3 regions of the Bradyrhizobium sp. Bra78 genome follow, and region 1 is predicted to be linked to each of the others. Evidence: predicted binding sites of a transcription regulator. Region 1 holds the regulator's gene; each other region holds the start of a gene.
The links. Region 1 encodes LexA, which represses DNA repair genes until DNA is damaged. Its sites were predicted from a motif close to TGTTCNNNNTGTGTTCNG; they were not measured.

Region 1 (5,688 bases):
CTCAAACTTCGTGCGGCGGGAAAAGCGCAACGGCTTGGTCGATCCGATCGGATTTCGCGGGGCGCAAGCCATACCGTCTCGCCGGCCACGGCCGGCGATGGCAATTCGATCCTGGCCTCCGACCTTGCGGCCGGAAGCGGCTGTGTTCAGCCGATCGGCAGCCGGGTAATCGTCGGCTGTCTGTCGGCAGTGATCTGCGGCTTGTGCTCGCGTTCGCCGGCCGGCTGCTGCGTCACCGGCAGTTGCAGCACGGTTGCGTGCTGGCCTTCAACGAGCTGCGTTACCAGCACGTATTTACCGTCGGGGAATTCGATCGCGTCATGATGGCGATCGGGAATGTGCGGATCGATCTTGCCGAACTTCCCGACGCGGGAATTGATGGTGCGCGTCCAGATCCAGCGATTGTCGTAGCGGACGTTGTCGGCAAAGGCGAGCTCCGTTCCCGGCAGCAGGCAGACGGCAACTGTCGGATCGGCTGCGGACGCAAAGCCGCGCGTGGAGGTGCCGCGGAAGGTTGTCGTGACGATCGTCTCGCCGACTTCGGCGGGGCGCGACGCGACGGCATGCAGGCTGTAGTCACACATCGGGTGCTCCTCTTGCGAAGACAGCGACCCGCGTCTCTTATCGAGGCGCAGGCCTCTATCAGAGTTCAAGCACGCAACGGTCTGCTTGGTTGTAGGCAAATCTGCGGCTGGGATCCGCAGGCCACGATCACATTAACTTTCCCGAATCCAATAGGAACAAAGCCTCTTCCCGTGCATTCTGCAGGCGCGTGTCAGCGCCCTGAGGGGGCCGACCATCCCGAATAATGCCAGCTCGGTTGCGACGGCAGGCGATTGCATTGCGGCCGGCGCGGGCTCGTTCGCTAACCGCCACCTTTGCAGACAGGGCGAGGCGGTTGTGCGGCGGCTTGCGACGCTGATACTGCGATCAGCGCCGCCGCGACTGTGCTCAAGACGATCTGGCGCATGGCTGTTTCCTCGAGCTGCTGAGGCCGCGAAGCGGTGCTGCTTCATGCGGCGTGCCGAGGATGAAGCGCCGGAGGAGGGGCCGGATAATCTGCGCGAAACCAGAAAGACTACCCAGCGGGAGCGGACAATCGTCCGCTCCAATCGTCGATGGCGATCGTTGCTCATGCGAGCGCGGATGCGCCGGATACTTTCCGGTATCAGTATTTCCGGTACAGGCCGATCAGCTTGCCCTGAATCTTCACCCTGTTGGGCGGCAGGATGCGCACCTCATAGGCCGCGTTGGCGGGCTCGAGCGCGATCGAGGCGCCGCGACGGCGGAAGCGCTTGAGCGTCGCTTCCTCGTCGTCGATCAGCGCCACCACGATGTCGCCGGTATCGGCACTCTCGTTGCGCTGGATCAGCGCCATGTCGCCGTCGAGGATGCCGGCCTCGACCATGGAATCGCCGCGCACTTCGAGCGCGTAATGCTCGCCCGAGCCGAGCATGTCAGGCGGTACGCTGATGGTATGGCTGCGGGTTTGCAACGCCTCGATCGGCGTGCCGGCCGCGATGCGGCCCATTACCGGCACGGCAACGGGGCGTTCGCCCTCGTCGGCAGACAGGCTTGAGCTCGCGCGGACCTTGCCGAGGTTGCCCTCGATGACGCTCGGCGTGAAGCCGCGGCGGCTGCCGGCGGCCGCCTGGAGCTCGGGCAGCTTGATGACTTCGATCGCGCGGGCGCGGTTGGGGAGGCGACGGATGAACCCGCGCTCCTCGAGCGCCGTGATCAGGCGGTGGATGCCCGACTTCGAGCGCAAGTCGAGCGCATCCTTCATCTCGTCGAAAGAAGGCGGCACGCCGCTTTCCTTCAGACGTTCACTGATGAACCGCAGAAGCTCGTATTGTTTGCGCGTTAACATCTCGACCTAAGTCCCCCGGTTGATGTCGTTCGATTCCGAGACGCTGAATTCAGCAATATGCCGCGACATGCTCGAAACAAATCATGAACGGACACTATATGTTCGATACATGTTCCGCAACTGCTTAATTTACCGTGAACAGAGCAAAGTTCGCGGAACGCGCATTGGCGGGACGCTCAGACGGGGAGCCGCAACACTTCGCAAGGCGAGCCCGTCTCGGCTTTCGGCGCGAACGGTGCGCGCACGAGAAGTGCCTGTGCCGCAGCGAGATTCGCAAGCAACGAAGAATCTTGATGGCTGACGGGAAGGGCGACGAGCGTGCCGTCGTCGCGCTGCTCCAGACGTGCGCGCAGATAGTCCTCGCGCTGGTCGTTGGCGCCGACGTCGCGGCCGAGCACGGCGCGCTCGCGGTGATGATGAATTGCGGCCCGGCCCGACAACGCGCGAATCAGCGGCACCATGAACAGGAAGGCGCACACATAGGACGACACGGGATTGCCGGGCAGGCCGATCACAGCCATCGCGCCGAGCCGTCCATGCATCATCGGCTTGCCTGGCCGCATCGCGATCTTCCAGAAGGCCATCGCGACGGCTTCGTCCCTCAGCGCCTGCTGGACCAGATCGTGGTCGCCGACCGATGCGCCGCCGGTAGTGATGAGGACGTCTGCGCCGCTCGCGCGCGCGCGGCGGATGCCGGCGGTGGTGGCCTCCAGCGCGTCGGCGGCAATACCGAGGTCGACGGTTTCGGCCCCCTCGCTGCGAGCCAGCGCATGCAGGGCATAGCCGTTGGAATAGACGATCTGGCCGTGACCGGGCGTGGTGCCCGGCATCACCAGCTCGTCGCCGGTGGCGAGGATTGCGATCTTCGGACGGCGGCTGACGGCGAGGTGGGGGTGATTCATCCCGGCGGCGAGCGCGAGGTCGCGCTCGGTGAGCTGGCTGCCCTTGCGCAGGAGCACGTCGCCCTCGCGGAAATCGACGCCCGCGGGGCGGATGTGCCGGCCGGAGATCGCGGCTTCCTTGATCGTGATGCGCTTGCCGTCAGCGACGGTGTCCTCCTGGATCACCACGGCATCCGCGCCATCGGGAACGACGCCGCCGGTGAAGATCCGCACGGCCTCGCCGGCGCCGACCGATCCTGCGAACGGCCGGCCCGCGGCGACCTCGCCGATCACGGCGAGGGTCGAACCGATCGTTGCGGCATCGGCCGCGCGCACCGCGTATCCGTCCATCGCCGACATTGCCTGCGGCGGCTGCGTGCGCCGCGCGACGACGTCGCGCGTGAGCACGCGATGGTAGGCGTTGTCGAGGGAAACCGTCTCCTCCGGCAGCGGATCCGCACCCGCCAGCACCGCGGCAAGCGCGTCAGAAACCGGCATCAGGGCCACGGCGAAAACTCCTGCTCGGCGCGTTCGGGCGAATGTTCCGCCAGTCTTCTAGCCGAGCGCGGGCGCAGAGGCAAAACAGCTGAGCGGGCGTAACTCAGCTCGCTGCTCACACTGCACTTGAGGGCGAGATCAGGCCCGTCGCGGCATGGTCCCGAGAACGAGACAGATCGGCAGAAGCGTGGCCATGGCAAGGACGATCATGGCGAGCGCCACGGCCAGCATCGGTCAGCTCCTCGCCTGTCCATCCGGACTGCCGTCCAGTGTGACGTCGGGAGCTTTTGGACCTTGATCCTTGTCGGGCAGCGGATCGGCCTGAGATTTCAGGTCGGCGGCCTTGCTGATCAATTTTGCGGAGAGGTCAGAATCCGAGGTGGTTCTGGCGAATTTCATCAGCAGGGAGGCCTGCTTCGTGAGGTAGGTTTTGCCCAACACGTCGATCAATCCGATGTAGAATTCCCAACGGACTAATGAGTCCCGAGACGGGCATTCGTTCCCGGAACTCTGTACAAAAATGCACAAAGTCTTTTGGTTCCTCGCCGTTAGGCGAAATAGGTCCCGAAACGGTCAGATTCCCAGCGCCGTGAGGGCATTTCCAACGTCGCGGGGGGAGGTCACATGGACCGCCGTCAAGCCGCGGGCTCGCGCCCCCTCGACATTCTCGGCGAGGTCATCAAAGAACACGATGCGCCCGGCGGGTACGCCGATCGCGGAGACGACGTGGTCGAAGGCCTCGGCATCCGGTTTGCGCAGACCGATGCTGGACGACAAATACAGCTCGTGGAAATGGCCTAGCACGTCGGCATATTCCTTCGAGAAATAGTCCACATGGGGACGGTTGGTGTTGGAGAAGGCGTAGAGCGGCATCCGCTTCGCCGCCCGCGGCAGCAGCTCGGCGATGTCGGGCATCTCGCCGGCGAAGATCGCGTTCCAGCCCTCCAGGAACTGCGCATCCGAGATGCCGATCCCGAGCGAAGAGCGCAATGAGGCGAAATAATCCTCGTCGCTGATCTTCCCCATCTCGTGCAGCCGATAGGCTTCGCTATCCCGCACATAGCGCGCGACGATGGCGTCGGGCTTGCAGCCGGCATGGCCCGCCCAGCAGGCGATCGCCCTGGAGAAATCGATATCGAGCACCACGCGGCCGAGATCGAACAGAAGCGCATCCGCGCTGCCGGGAGAGAGCGGTGTCACCTGCATCCTTTCACTCAGTATCGATATGGCTCGTGATCGAACAGCGGAAACGCGCTGAACACGCTCGGCGCGTTGGTTGCGGCCGCCTGGTGCAGGCAGGATTTGTCGACCCCGGCGAACGAGGTGGCACCCAGCAGGCCGAGACAGCGCAGCACTTCGTCCTCGAGCAACTCCAGCATCCGCGCCACGCCGGCTTCGCCGGCCGCCGCCAGCGCCCAGCATTGCAGCCGGCCGATGCCGACGAGGTCGGCGCCCGCGGCGATGGCCTTGACGATGTCGGTGCCGCGGCCGAAGCCGCCATCGACCATGATCTTGGCGCGGCCCTTCACCGCGTCGACGATCTCGGGCAGCAAATGCATGGCGCCGCGGCCGTGATCGAGCTGGCGGCCGCCATGGTTGGAGACGTAGATCCACTCGACGCCGTGATCGATCGCGATCTGCGCGTCCTCGGCGGTGGCGATGCCCTTCAGGATCAGCGGGATATTGAACTTGTCCTTGATCATCTTCACGGTCCGCCACTCCAGACCCTTCTGGTAGTCGCCGCCGGTGGCGCGCAGGCGGCTCTCCCGAACGTAACGCTTGGCGATGTCACGTTCGCGACGGCTGTAATGGGCGGTGTCGACCGTCAGGCAGAAGGCGGCATAGCCGTTCTTCTCGGTCCGGCTGACGACATCGGCGACGAAGGCATCGTCGCCGCGGACATAGAGCTGATAGATTCGCAGCGCGTCGGGGGCGGCTTCGGCAGTCTTCTCGAGCCCGGGCTCGGACACCGAGCTCAGCATGTGCGCCGCACCGAACGTGCCGCAGGCGCGTGCAACGCTCGCCGCGCCATCCGGATCGAAGATCTCCAGCGCGCCGACGGGCGCGAGCACCAGGGGCAGGCGCATCCTGCGGCCGAAATGCTCGACCGTGCCGTCGACCTTGCGAACGTCGCGAAGCACGCGCGGGCGGAAGGCGATCTCGTCCAGCGCCATGCGGTTGCGGCGCATCGTGGTCTCGGTCTCGGCGGCGCCGACGATATAATCCCAGGCATTCTGGTTGAGATTGGCACGCGCTTTGCGGATGAATTCGTGCAGATTCTGGAACGGCTCGTTGCTGGCGCCGAGTTCGACGTTCCTTTCCGGCCGGATGCTGGGTGCTTCGTTCATTGTTATCCTCCCGAGAATTTGAAGCCTTGTCTGATCGCCTAACCCGTCCGGCTCTGCAAAACCATCCTAAATTGGGTATGACTGCGCGGCG
Region 2 (5,688 bases), on a different contig from region 1:
GCGAGTGCCGCCCCATGAGCGACTACCCCGTGGATCTCGACAAGCATCGCGGCATGGCCGCGCAGAAGGCGACCGATCTGCGCCGCGCGCTGGCCGACGTCGAATCCCAGGTTCGGGAGCTGCGCGAGCGCGAGGCCGATCTCGAACATCGCATGATGACGGTGCCGGCGATGTCGTGGCCGGAGGCCGCGGTGAAGGCGCGCCATCTGCTCAACCTCTACGCCGCCAGCCTGCCGGTCGAGGACACCAAGCACCGCGCGCTGGTGACGGCGCTGCTGGACGATTTCGTGCGGCTCGGCGGCGAAGGCTGAAACCGGCCGCGATCGCGGTCTCGCTCCACCTCTCCCGCGAGCGGGAGAGGTCGGCGCGTCCGGGCGATGCGAAGCATCGTCCCCGCACGCCGGGAGAGGGCTCTCTCCTCGTTGGGGCTCTCGCTTGCGGAGACATCCTCATCCCAACCCTCTCCCGCAAGCGGGAGAGGGAGCACACCCATCTCGCAAAGGAACGCCCCATGACCCTCACCACCAGCCGCTTCATCGGCCACGACCAGGACCGCGGCATCGTCCAGTTCTCGATGCAGGACGGCGCCAAGGAGATCGCCTGCGCGATCTCGACCTCCGCGATGGACGACCTCGAGCGCGGCCCGCGCGCCAGGCCCAACGAGCGCGAAGCCCAGTTCACCCGCCTGCGCGAGCGCATCGAAGCCTGCACCGGACGGAAATATCAGGCGACGGAGTTCGAGGGCACCCCGCCGGGGATCGTGCTGCGGAGCATTGATTTTCGGGGGTAGGGGGAGGGGGCAGCTGCTGCGAAACGCAGACTCAAGGCCGTGCCGCGCTGAGTCGCGTATGTCGGGCCGGCGATGCGCAGTGGTTATGACGCTAAGGGCTAATCATTAGATCTTGAGCTGGCGGAGCTTGGTGCTCTTTACGGGCAACTCGTACATGGCTCCGCCCTGAATAGTTGCAGGAACAGTTTGGATGATCGGCCACAACGCAAGGAGCCGCTCCATTTGCTTTGCAACGGGGGCCTTGTATAGCCCGTGCGAGAGAAAGAGACCGATTAGGTTGGAATTGCGGAAAGCATGATACTCGGCACGGTTCCTCGTGATCCGGCGATCACCGGAAATGACGACCCACTGCCCGTCCTTGCTTAGGCTTGCGATCCAATCGACATCACTAATGTCGCGAGGAAATTTTTCCGCCAGGTAGGTGACCTCATGCTCGCCTTTGAAAAGTTCGCGAAAGGCTCGGGCCATCGCGGGGGACATGTTGTGGTCAAAAAAGAGCTTCACGCAGCGAGTGATTGTTCAAACTTCACGGCGTCTCTAACAGCCGACGGTGACACGTCGTAGAGTCTACTCACGTGCTCAACAGATCCCTCAGCCTTCATGGCGTCAGCCAACACTATAGTCGGGACGCCGTAGCTGTTTGCGATTGGCTGGCCGAAGGCGCGCTTCGGATCGATTACTATGCTCTGCTTGCCCTCGAACGGTCGCCAGCGGGTGACGATGTCGCGAGAGATATCTAGATCTTTGAAGGTCCGGTCGATTACCTTCTTGATCGCGTATTGATGGCTCTTGAGGTCGAGAACCTCATCTTCGCCCGTCCGCCGCAGGCTCTCCAGGAAAATGGTGCGGCCATCCGTTCGGAAGCGGCGGGTAGAAAATGGTCGGTCGTCGCTGGCGCATTCGCGAGCATACTCAAGGCAGTTGCGAACGGTCAGAATTGAAAGACCAGCGTCGAGAAAACTCTTGATGACGCGCAACTCGATCAGATCTCGGAACCCAAGCTCGATGTGATGGTCGTAGGACGGAAGCTGGGGTGTCCACAGGGGCGGCATGTCGATAGTCTTTTCGCCCTGGGTGTAACTATACCCACCCAGCCAGCGCCGAATGTTAAGCGGGCGGATCTTCAGCAGCCTCGCCGCCTCAGGAACGGTGTAAAACCCGATCCCAAGAGTTGGTGAGTCTTTATGGACGGCGGTTTGGAGCATGGTTGCACAATAACGTGGATGCTGCCCTTAGACCAGATATGGGTGGCTGCCTTGGGTTTACGAAGTATTCGGCGCGCATCAACAAAAACGGCCGGATCTTCCGATCCGGCCGTCACGCAAAACTCTATCCGGCCAAGCCTACGCCACCCGACGCAAGCCCTCGCCCAATTCCAAAACTCGCTTAGCTCGCCTTCTTCTCCGGCGCGGGGGTCGGGCCGACCTTCTTCTGGATGGCGCGCTTCAGCTCGAGGGCGCGCGGCGACAGCACGTCGGCCTTGGCCTTGAGCAGATAGGGGTCGAGGCCGCCATTGTGGTCGACGCTCTTGACCGCGTTGGTGGAGACGCGCAGGCGCACGTTGCGGCCCAGCGCTTCGCTGATGAAGGTCACGTTGACCAGGTTCGGCAGGAAGCGGCGCTTGGTCTTGATGTTGGAGTGGCTGACCTTGTGGCCGACGAGGGGGCCCTTGGCCGTCAGTTCGCAGCGGCGAGACATGGCAAAAATCCTTGGTTCGAGCCCCCAACGAGTGCGGCCGCCATCCGGGGCGCCACGGGGGCTAATTCTTTCGTCCTTGCAGGGAGCGGCGGACGTATAGGGGGGAAGGGGCGGGCCGTCAAGGTTTTGGGGCGGGTTTTGGCGGCCCGAGCCGGCGGCGGTGGGCCTCCTCTCCCGCGTCCGCCTTCGCCGAAACTTCGGCGGACGAGAGCGGGAGAGGTGTTCGTGGCCGCGGCGCCCGCCGATCACCAAAACGGCAATGTTTAAAACCCCTTACCATCACATAAAGGGCGTATTCGCACCCGAAATATCGGGTGGAGTTCCGCGCCTGACATGCCCGGACACATTGTGTGCCGCGGTTTTTGGCTTAAGTAACAACCGTTCGCGCCCCGATTGGATTGTTTCGTGCTCACAACGCCCCATCCTGCGCCCGGCCTGCGCTCAACGGAGCCGCGCGCGGCCGGTCCGCGCTCTGCCGGCCGGCTGGCCACGGCCGCCCTTTGCGGGCTGGCGCTGGCGTGGGTGGCCGATCCCGTGGCGGCGCAGGGCAAGCTCGAGGCGCAGTACGAGGCGACGCTGGCGGGCATTCCCGTCGGCAAGGGCGCCTGGAACATCGACATCCAGGACGACGTGTTCGCGGCCGCGGCCAGCGGCGGCACCACGGGGCTTTTGAAATCGTTCGCGGGCGGGTCCGGCACCGGCGCCTCGCAGGGGCGCGTCGTCAACGGCGCGCTGGTCGCGACCGGCTACCAGGCCTCCACCACCACCTCGAAGAAGACGGAAAATATCCACATCACCCTCGACAAGGGCAATGTGAAGGAGTTCGGCATCGAGCCGGAGCCGCCGGTCGATCCCGACCGCATCCTCGTCACCGACGCGCATCGCCGCGGCGTCTGGGACCCGATGACGGCCTCGCTGCTGCGCGTGCCCGGCACCGGCGATCCCGTGGGGCCGGATGCCTGCCACAATTCCGCGCCGGTGTTCGACGGCCGCATGCGCTACGAGCTGAAGCTCGATTTCAAGCGCATGGAGACCGTGAAGGCGGAGAAGGGCTATCGCGGCCCCGTCGTGGTCTGCTCGATGTATTTCGTGCCCGTCGCCGGCTACATCCCCGACCGCCCCGTGATCAAATACCTCGCCGCCCAGCGCAACATCGAGGTCGCCTTCGCGCCGATCGCGGGTACGCGCATCCTGGTGCCGTTCTGGCTGAAGGTCCCGACACCGCTCGGCCCGGCCATGCTGGAAGCCACCAGCTTCATCACCTCGGCGCAGCCGCCCAGGGTCGCCAAGACGCAGTGACCTTGACCCTCCCCACCAGGGAAGGGTAATAAAGATAGCAACATCAATACGTTATGCCAGATCGCCCGGTCCCCCGCCGCGGGCCCGTTTCTACTGTGCATGGGGTTGTTTTCGCAGTTTTGTCTTGGAGGGGCCCGGTGCCGGGAATCCATTTGACTCCTCCCCGATTCTGATTCGACTCCGCGCCGTCCCCAGCTTTAACGAATCCGCCACCGAAACGTCGCTTGTGCGGCAGCCCAAAACTTCATCTAGTGCACAGCCAATAAGCCTCCCGCGACATGTTGAGTGAACGGAACAGGACTCTGGCCGGAGTCAGCGATTCGGCCGCGATTCGTTCTAGAGTCGTTCCGAAGTTTAAGGACACAGGGAAAAGCGTCGCAAAGTGAGACAGTTGCGCGGGATTTGGGGAGCGGCGCCACGCTCTCCGCGGTTTGATCCCCTCACCCCGAGGAGGCCGCACAAGCGGCTGTCTCGAAGGGCGAGGGGCCCGGCTCCCTCCATGGCACCATCCGGGCCTTCATCCTTCGAGACGCGCTGACGCGCTCCCGAGGATGAGGGTCGGCACAACGGCACTGACATTCGCCCCAATCCGCCATTACCTAATCTCCCAGATGCCCTTTTCTTCCTCCCCCTTCGCTTCCGAGCGGCTCCCCGGCGCCGGCGTCACTGCGGTGCTCGGCCCGACCAACACCGGCAAGACCCATCTCGCCATCGAGCGGATGCTCGCGCATCCCTCCGGCATGATCGGCCTGCCGCTGCGCCTGCTCGCGCGCGAGGTCTACAACAAGATCGCCGCGCGGGTCGGCAGCGAAGCCGTCGCGCTTGTGACCGGCGAGGAGAAGATCAAGCCGAAGAGCCCGCGCTATTGGGTCTCGACCGTCGAGGCGATGCCGCGCGACCTCGACGTCTCGTTCCTCGCCGTCGACGAGGTCCAGATCGCCTCCGATCTCGAACGCGGCCACGTCTTCACCGACCGCATCCTCAACCGCCGCGGCCGCGACGAGACGCTGCTTCTGGGCGCTGCCACGATGCGCCCGATCATCGAGCGGCTGCTGCCCGGCGTGTCCATGATCACGCGGCCGCGGCTGTCGCAGCTCGAATTCGCCGGCGACCGCAAGATCACGCGGCAGCCGCGCCGCACCGCCATCGTCGCGTTCTCCGCCGACGAGGTCTACGCCATCGCCGAACTGATCCGCCGCCAGCACGGCGGCGCCGCCGTGGTGCTGGGCTCGCTCTCGCCGCGCACGCGCAACGCGCAGGTCGAGATGTTCCAGAACGGCGAGGTCGACTATCTCGTCGCCACCGACGCCGTCGGCATGGGCCTCAATCTCGACGTCGACCACGTCGCCTTCGCCTCCGACCGCAAGTTCGACGGCTACCAGTTCCGCCGGCTGACGCCGTCCGAATTCGCGCAGATCGCCGGCCGCGCCGGCCGCGCCACCCGCAACGGCACCTTCGGCACCACCGGCCGCTGCGCGCCGTTCGAGCCCGAGCTCGTCAACGCGCTGCAGAACCACACCTTCGATCCCGTGAAGATGCTGCAATGGCGCAATTCGAGGCTGGATTTCACCTCGCTGGGCGCGCTCCAGGTCTCGCTGAACCAGTCGCCCGGCCACGAGGCGCTGACGCGCGCGCCGATCGCCGAGGACATGCGCGTGCTCGACCACGCCGCCCGCGACGTCGAGGTGCGCGATACCGCACATGGCAAGGAAGCGGTGGAACGGCTGTGGGAGGCCTGCCAGGTCCCCGACTACCGAAAACTGTCGCCGGCGGCCCATGCCGAGCTGGTGACGACGCTCTACGGCTTCCTGATGAAGAAGGGATGCATTCCCGATGCCTGGTTCGCGGCCCAGATCGACCAGGCCGACCGCGTCGACGGCGACATCGACACGCTGTCGGCC
Region 3 (5,688 bases), on a different contig from region 1:
CGGCGGGCGGTGACCACCGGTCCAGTATGGCTCTCGATTTGAGCCAGAAAGCCCTCATAGGAATAGTCGAGCTTGTATTTTGCCTCGCACTTGCACAGCTTAGACACGTGCTCATTCAGAGCAGTGGTCGCCTGTTGAAAAACATGCGCTAGCTGCGAGCTTCCAATATGGAAGCCCGGCAGTTCCAGCGCTGTGAAAACGTGAGTTTTCCCTACATTCCTGTAGATCAAATTCACCTCAGCTGGTGCGGACAGCAGGGCCATTATTCCCTCAATAACTCCAGAGTTCCTAGCAATATGATGCGGCTCAACGCGAACGCTCGGGGCCCGTTCCTAGCCTGGCGCTACCCATAACGAAAGTCGATTGTCAACGCTTGACAATTAGCTAGTTATGAGTCTGGAAGGTTAACAGGACCTTAACGGGGGTATTTGGTCGTTTTTTTCCCGTAGTGTCAATGAAAATGCTGTTGACAAGCGAAAATCGGCCTACGGAATGTGGCTCCATAGCATCAGCTATTGGCCTGCAAAAGGGTTGTAATACAAGTCGTTGCACAGAGATTTCTACAGATAGTAGTTGGTTGTGCATATTTCCCCTAGATAGGGGGCAAGAGGTTTTGTGGCCTTTGCCCGCTATTTCTTTGGCGTCTTCGAATCGAATCGGGATGATTCGCGCTTTGCTCAGTTTTTTCCACCCTGAATTACCGTGAACTTCCGGCGTCGGTCCGGCGGGGTCTCAGTGGGCAGCGCAGGCGCCACAGCAAGCGCGGCGTCCACAAGCTGTGCAATCGTCCAAGCCTTTCCCGCCAGCCCCAGCGCCTTCGCTGGCGTCGTGCGCAGGGCCTCGTGAGTGCGGCACAGATTGTAATGCGCCACATACAGCGCGACGGCTGCAACGTGGTTGTCCAGCTTCTTGCTAAAGCCGTTGGTCAATCGGGTGAACCGACGCGACGCCATGCGCAGCGAAAGGTTCTGGCGCTCAACGTAGCTGGTCGAAACGTACTGCTCGGGATCGCCCGATACTACGTCACGGCTTACAGCTACTACGGCGGCGGGCGAGTAGCGGCCCTGAGCTTCCTTTACAAGATGCGTTACGCTGTAGGTCTTTACGATCACGCCATGTGATGCGTTCGGCCCGAAGGCGTCGCGGATCGCTACGCGGTAGGGGTGGAAGCCATCGGTTGAAATCTCCGGCTGGCCGATAACTCGGCTGCGGAGGTCGTGCAGGAAGTCCATGGTGCTTTCTGCATTCCGCTTGCCGACGCCCCAGCTAATGATTGCCTTCTGCGTCCCGGCCATGCCGATGAAAACGTACTGATCGCCCTTGGCGTTGATCTCGTGACGCTTGACGTTCTTTTGCTTCTTGCCGACGAAGCTCCACAGTTCGTCCAGCTCAAGGCGCTCGGTACGCACGCCGACCATGATGCGGTCGTGCAATTCCATGCAGCCAATTCCGACACGCAGGGCCAGGTTGGCGACGGTGCCACGGTTGACGCCGGTAAGGCGGGAAGCCGTGCGGATGCCGACGCCTTCGCAAAGGGCGGCAATGACTTCAATCTGCTTGTCGCGGGCTAGGACGTTCATGAGGGCGCAATCCTCGTTTTGGATTGCCCCGGCGGACACTAGAAAATACGCCTTCCAGAGCGTATATCCTGATTTGGTCGTCCGGCCCGGGGCGCAATCTCGGGTTTGATGGCTAGGGATCGGCAGCGTTCCAGCGCCGTCGGTCCCGCTAATTCTCGGCTGCCCTGCCGGGATTAGAACCCGGACCTCTCCGCGTGTAACAGCGAGCGTCCTACGTTAGACTACAGGGCACCTAATCAGAGGCCGCACCGCGCGAACGGTGCGGCCTCTTTTTGTTTGTAGGTGCAGAATCCAAACAAGTCAATCAATGTTTGGATTTCTGAGTGGTTTTTCTATTTGTGTGATTCACACAGGGGCGTCGCATAGGGGCGGTGCACCGGGCCCAAGCGTGGCGTGTGGGTATCCAAACTTTTCTGCTTGATTGTGAATCTGGAAAATGCAATAAAAAGGGCGCGCAGGATTCACGGTCCTAGCGCGCCCTATGTCCTCACCCGGTCAAGAGCAGAGGAGGTTGCGAAGAAGATGACGGTCCAACAAGCGAGTGGGGGTCGTGACCCCTTATGACCCGCCCACAAGGGCGTCTTTGCTTCGTGCCGCTTCGCAACGGCACTTTTAGCCCTATAGCACACAGGTGCGTTGGGAGCAACAAATGACTGACGAATCAAAGGGTATCGACCCTTACGAGACGGTCTTGGCTGATCTGTACGCGAAGCGCGATCAGATCGCGCAAGCCATTGCTGCCATTGAAGCCTTCCGTGGCGGTGGGCTAGGAGGCGGGCCGAGCGGCGGTGCCAGTGCGGCAGCTAGCGGGCCCTCTAAACCCGGGAATGGCTCTCTGGACCACGCGGGGGCGCTTCTCGGCATGTCCATCGTGGAAGCAACTAAGGCTTTGCTTGCAGCCAAGCGAACCCCACTAAAAAATCCCGACTTGGCGGCCTTGTTTAAGGCTGGCGGCCTTCACATGAACTCGAAAGAGCCAGCTAATACGATCGGCTCTGTCCTCACTCGGCGTATGGCTGAAGTCGGCGACGTGGTGCGAGTTGGGCGCGGAACTTGGGGCCTTAAAGAATGGTACCCCGGCCGAAGCTTCAAGGTGAAAGACGACGAGAAGAAGGACGATAAGAAGCCCCAACAAGAGCCCGGGAAAGCCGGGCTTGATGCCGCGCTGGAATAAGAAAGAGGCCGCCCACTGAGGCGGCCTTACTTCTTACCGTTCATACGATCTAACAACGCACGCAGGCGGGCGATAAACGTCTCTACCCAGTCGTCACCCTTTGGCTGGGGGTTGGACCGATTAAATTGGTCCCGGCACGAGGGGCGATCTTTCTCGGAATCCATACATTGATCCTCCGGCAAGGTGTGTTGCCTGAGTAACTACAACTTTTGGGTGTAGGTATTGTTCCGACGATTTCGTTTCAGACTGGCCGTATCAGCGATGAAATGAAAGAGGCGGCCCTATTCTTGCGCTGGCTTGGCAGGCGTTTTTGTTTCGATTCGACTGCCGCAGTTCTGGCATGTGAATCTATTCGCGATAATCCGTTCTGCCGGTTCCAGCACCGAGATGATCCACGCCATCTCCTTGCCGCACTCCCCGCAAATCGGAGCGCTCAGGTCTTCCGGCTTCTGTTTGAGTATACCCATGAGGACGCCCACAAATCCTCTGAGGCAATTATAGGTCTAACAGTACAGGCGTTCAACGGCATGCGCCTTTTGTTCTATGGGACCAAATTCCTTGACCTAGCTCAATGGTCTGCCGAACTCAAAACAGGCCACTGCGAAAATCAACCTAGGCCACTAGGGGTTAAAACAGGCCAGCGCCCAGATTCACAAAAGAACATATTGCGAACTTAGAACAAATGGGGTACATTGCCTTTATCGACGAGCCGCCGCGCCAATTGTTTTGTCCCTCACGCGAATCCTCGCCATAAGGAGCACGACCCAATGTCCACCACTGCCCTGCGTATCGTCGAAGGATCCTCCATGGACAAGAGTAAAGCTCTGGCCGCCGCGCTCTCCCAGATCGAGCGGCAGTTCGGCAAGGGCTCGGTGATGAAGCTCGGCAAGAACGACCGCTCGATGGACGTCGAGGCGGTCTCCTCGGGCTCGCTCGGACTTGATATCGCGCTCGGGATCGGCGGCCTGCCGAAGGGGCGCGTCGTGGAAATCTACGGGCCGGAATCCTCGGGCAAGACCACGCTGGCGCTGCACACGGTGGCGGAAGCGCAGAAGAAGGGCGGCATCTGCGCCTTCATCGACGCCGAGCACGCGCTCGACCCGGTCTATGCCCGCAAGCTCGGGGTCAACATCGACGAGCTTCTGATCTCGCAGCCCGACACGGGCGAACAGGCGCTGGAAATCTGCGACACGCTGGTGCGCTCGGGTGCGGTGGACGTTCTGGTGGTCGATTCGGTCGCGGCGCTGGTGCCGAAGGCCGAGCTCGAGGGCGAGATGGGCGATGCGCTGCCGGGTCTTCAAGCGCGGTTGATGAGCCAGGCGCTGCGCAAGCTGACGGCCTCGATCAACAAGTCCAACACCATGGTGATCTTCATCAACCAGATCCGCATGAAGATCGGTGTGATGTACGGCTCGCCCGAGACCACGACCGGCGGCAACGCGCTGAAGTTCTATGCCTCCGTCCGCCTCGACATCCGCCGCATCGGCGCGATCAAGGAGCGCGACGAGGTGGTCGGCAACACCACGCGCGTCAAGGTGGTGAAGAACAAGCTGGCGCCGCCGTTCAAGCAGGTCGAATTCGACATCATGTACGGCGAGGGCGTCTCCAAGATGGGCGAGATCCTCGATCTCGGCGTCAAGGCCGGCATCGTCGAGAAATCCGGCGCCTGGTTCTCCTATGACAGCCAGCGTCTCGGCCAGGGCCGCGAGAACTCCAAGGCGTTCCTGAAGGCCAACCCCGACATCACCGCCAAGATCGAGACCTCGATCCGCCAGAACTCCGGCCTGATCGCCGAGCAGATTCTGGCCGGCACCCCCGAGCGTGACGCCGACGGCGACGAGCCGGCGGACGAGTAAGCTTTAACGCGAAGAGTTTTTCGCGAGGAGCGGGCGCTGAGGACGTTGAGTTGCCGACGTCTTCGGGGCCCGTTTCGTTTTATGATACAAGAGATACCCGGATCAGTTAGTGAGCCCTGGATCGCCGTGAGTTGGAATCAATCCGAGGTCATTGCTGCTCGCCAGATCATTATTGAGATGGCGAAAGGCATACTTTCCGGAAGCGTGTCCCCGGTGGAAGGTGCCAGGGCAATTGCAAGGCACAGCTTCAAGGCTCGCCTCGAAGATGATCCCGATATCTTGCCCTTTGTGGGAATTGTTTCGGAGACTGAAGCCTTGCCGCTCGGACGCGAAAGGGCACACTGGCAGGCGCGCGCGCTCGCTGATCTGCAGGGCAACATCGATAAATCCCAAGCCTGGGCGCTCACCGTCGCGAGCACCCATTGCCAGAGCCTTGCGGCACGATCGGGAAGTCTGATGCGTTGGCCGGACGGCTAGATTGTAGGGTGGATTAGCCGAAGGCGTAATCCACCACTGTTCGTCTCCGTTGAAGCTGAAGTGGTGGGTTACGCTGCGCTAACCCACCCTACGATCCCTTACTCCGCAGCTTCCGCGTAATCGCTCACCGGCGGGCACGAACACACCAGGTTGCGGTCGCCATAGACGTTGTCGACGCGGCCGACCGGCGACCAATATTTGTCGGTGCGCGAGCTGCCCGCGGGGAAGCAGCCCTCGGCGCGGGTGTAGGCGCGATTCCACGCATCGTCGGCGATGTCGTGCACGGTGTGCGGCGCGTGGCGCAGCGGCGAGGCCTCGATCTTGAAGCGGCCCGCCTCGACCTCGGCGATCTCCTTCCGGATCGCGATCATCGCGTCGCAGAAGCGATCCAGCTCCGCCTTCGATTCCGATTCGGTCGGCTCGATCATCAGCGTGCCCGGCACCGGAAAGCTCATGGTGGGCGCGTGGAAGCCGTAGTCGATCAGGCGTTTTGCGATGTCGTCCACGGTGACGCCACTCGTGTTCTTCAGCGCGCGCGGGTCGACGATGCACTCATGTGCGACGCGGCCCTTGGCGTTCTTGTAGAGCACCGGGAAGTGCG

Region 2: the regulator LexA is predicted to act here: its motif matches at 4,120-4,137, upstream of OC450_RS27205 (helicase-related protein).
Region 3: the regulator LexA is predicted to act here: its motif matches at 3,411-3,428, upstream of recA (recombinase RecA).

The regions. Positions count from the first base shown of each region.
Region 1 is NZ_JALJRE010000010.1:248,850-254,537, forward strand. Features, by position in the region: gene OC450_RS22940 (hypothetical protein) at 147-584, opposite strand; gene lexA (transcriptional repressor LexA) at 1,169-1,870, opposite strand; gene glp (gephyrin-like molybdotransferase Glp) at 2,047-3,258, opposite strand; gene OC450_RS22955 (hypothetical protein) at 3,484-3,690, opposite strand; gene OC450_RS22960 (HAD-IA family hydrolase) at 3,823-4,455, opposite strand; gene OC450_RS22965 (alpha-hydroxy acid oxidase) at 4,464-5,597, opposite strand.
Region 2 is NZ_JALJRE010000014.1:46,850-52,537, reverse strand. Features, by position in the region: gene OC450_RS27240 (hypothetical protein) at 1-18, shown strand, start outside; gene OC450_RS27235 (hypothetical protein) at 15-311, shown strand; gene OC450_RS27230 (DUF1488 domain-containing protein) at 512-790, shown strand; gene OC450_RS27225 (hypothetical protein) at 896-1,294, opposite strand; gene OC450_RS27220 (hypothetical protein) at 1,291-1,995, opposite strand; gene rpmB (50S ribosomal protein L28) at 2,177-2,488, opposite strand; gene OC450_RS27210 (DUF3108 domain-containing protein) at 2,924-3,787, shown strand; gene OC450_RS27205 (helicase-related protein) at 4,399-5,688, shown strand, end outside.
Region 3 is NZ_JALJRE010000012.1:167,535-173,222, reverse strand. Features, by position in the region: gene OC450_RS25510 (hypothetical protein) at 1-263, opposite strand, end outside; gene OC450_RS25505 (transposase) at 678-1,580, opposite strand; tRNA gene OC450_RS25500 (tRNA-OTHER) at 1,740-1,811, opposite strand; gene OC450_RS25495 (winged helix-turn-helix domain-containing protein) at 2,230-2,754, shown strand; gene recA (recombinase RecA) at 3,522-4,610, shown strand; gene OC450_RS25485 (hypothetical protein) at 4,737-5,087, shown strand; gene gcvP (aminomethyl-transferring glycine dehydrogenase) at 5,186-5,688, opposite strand, start outside.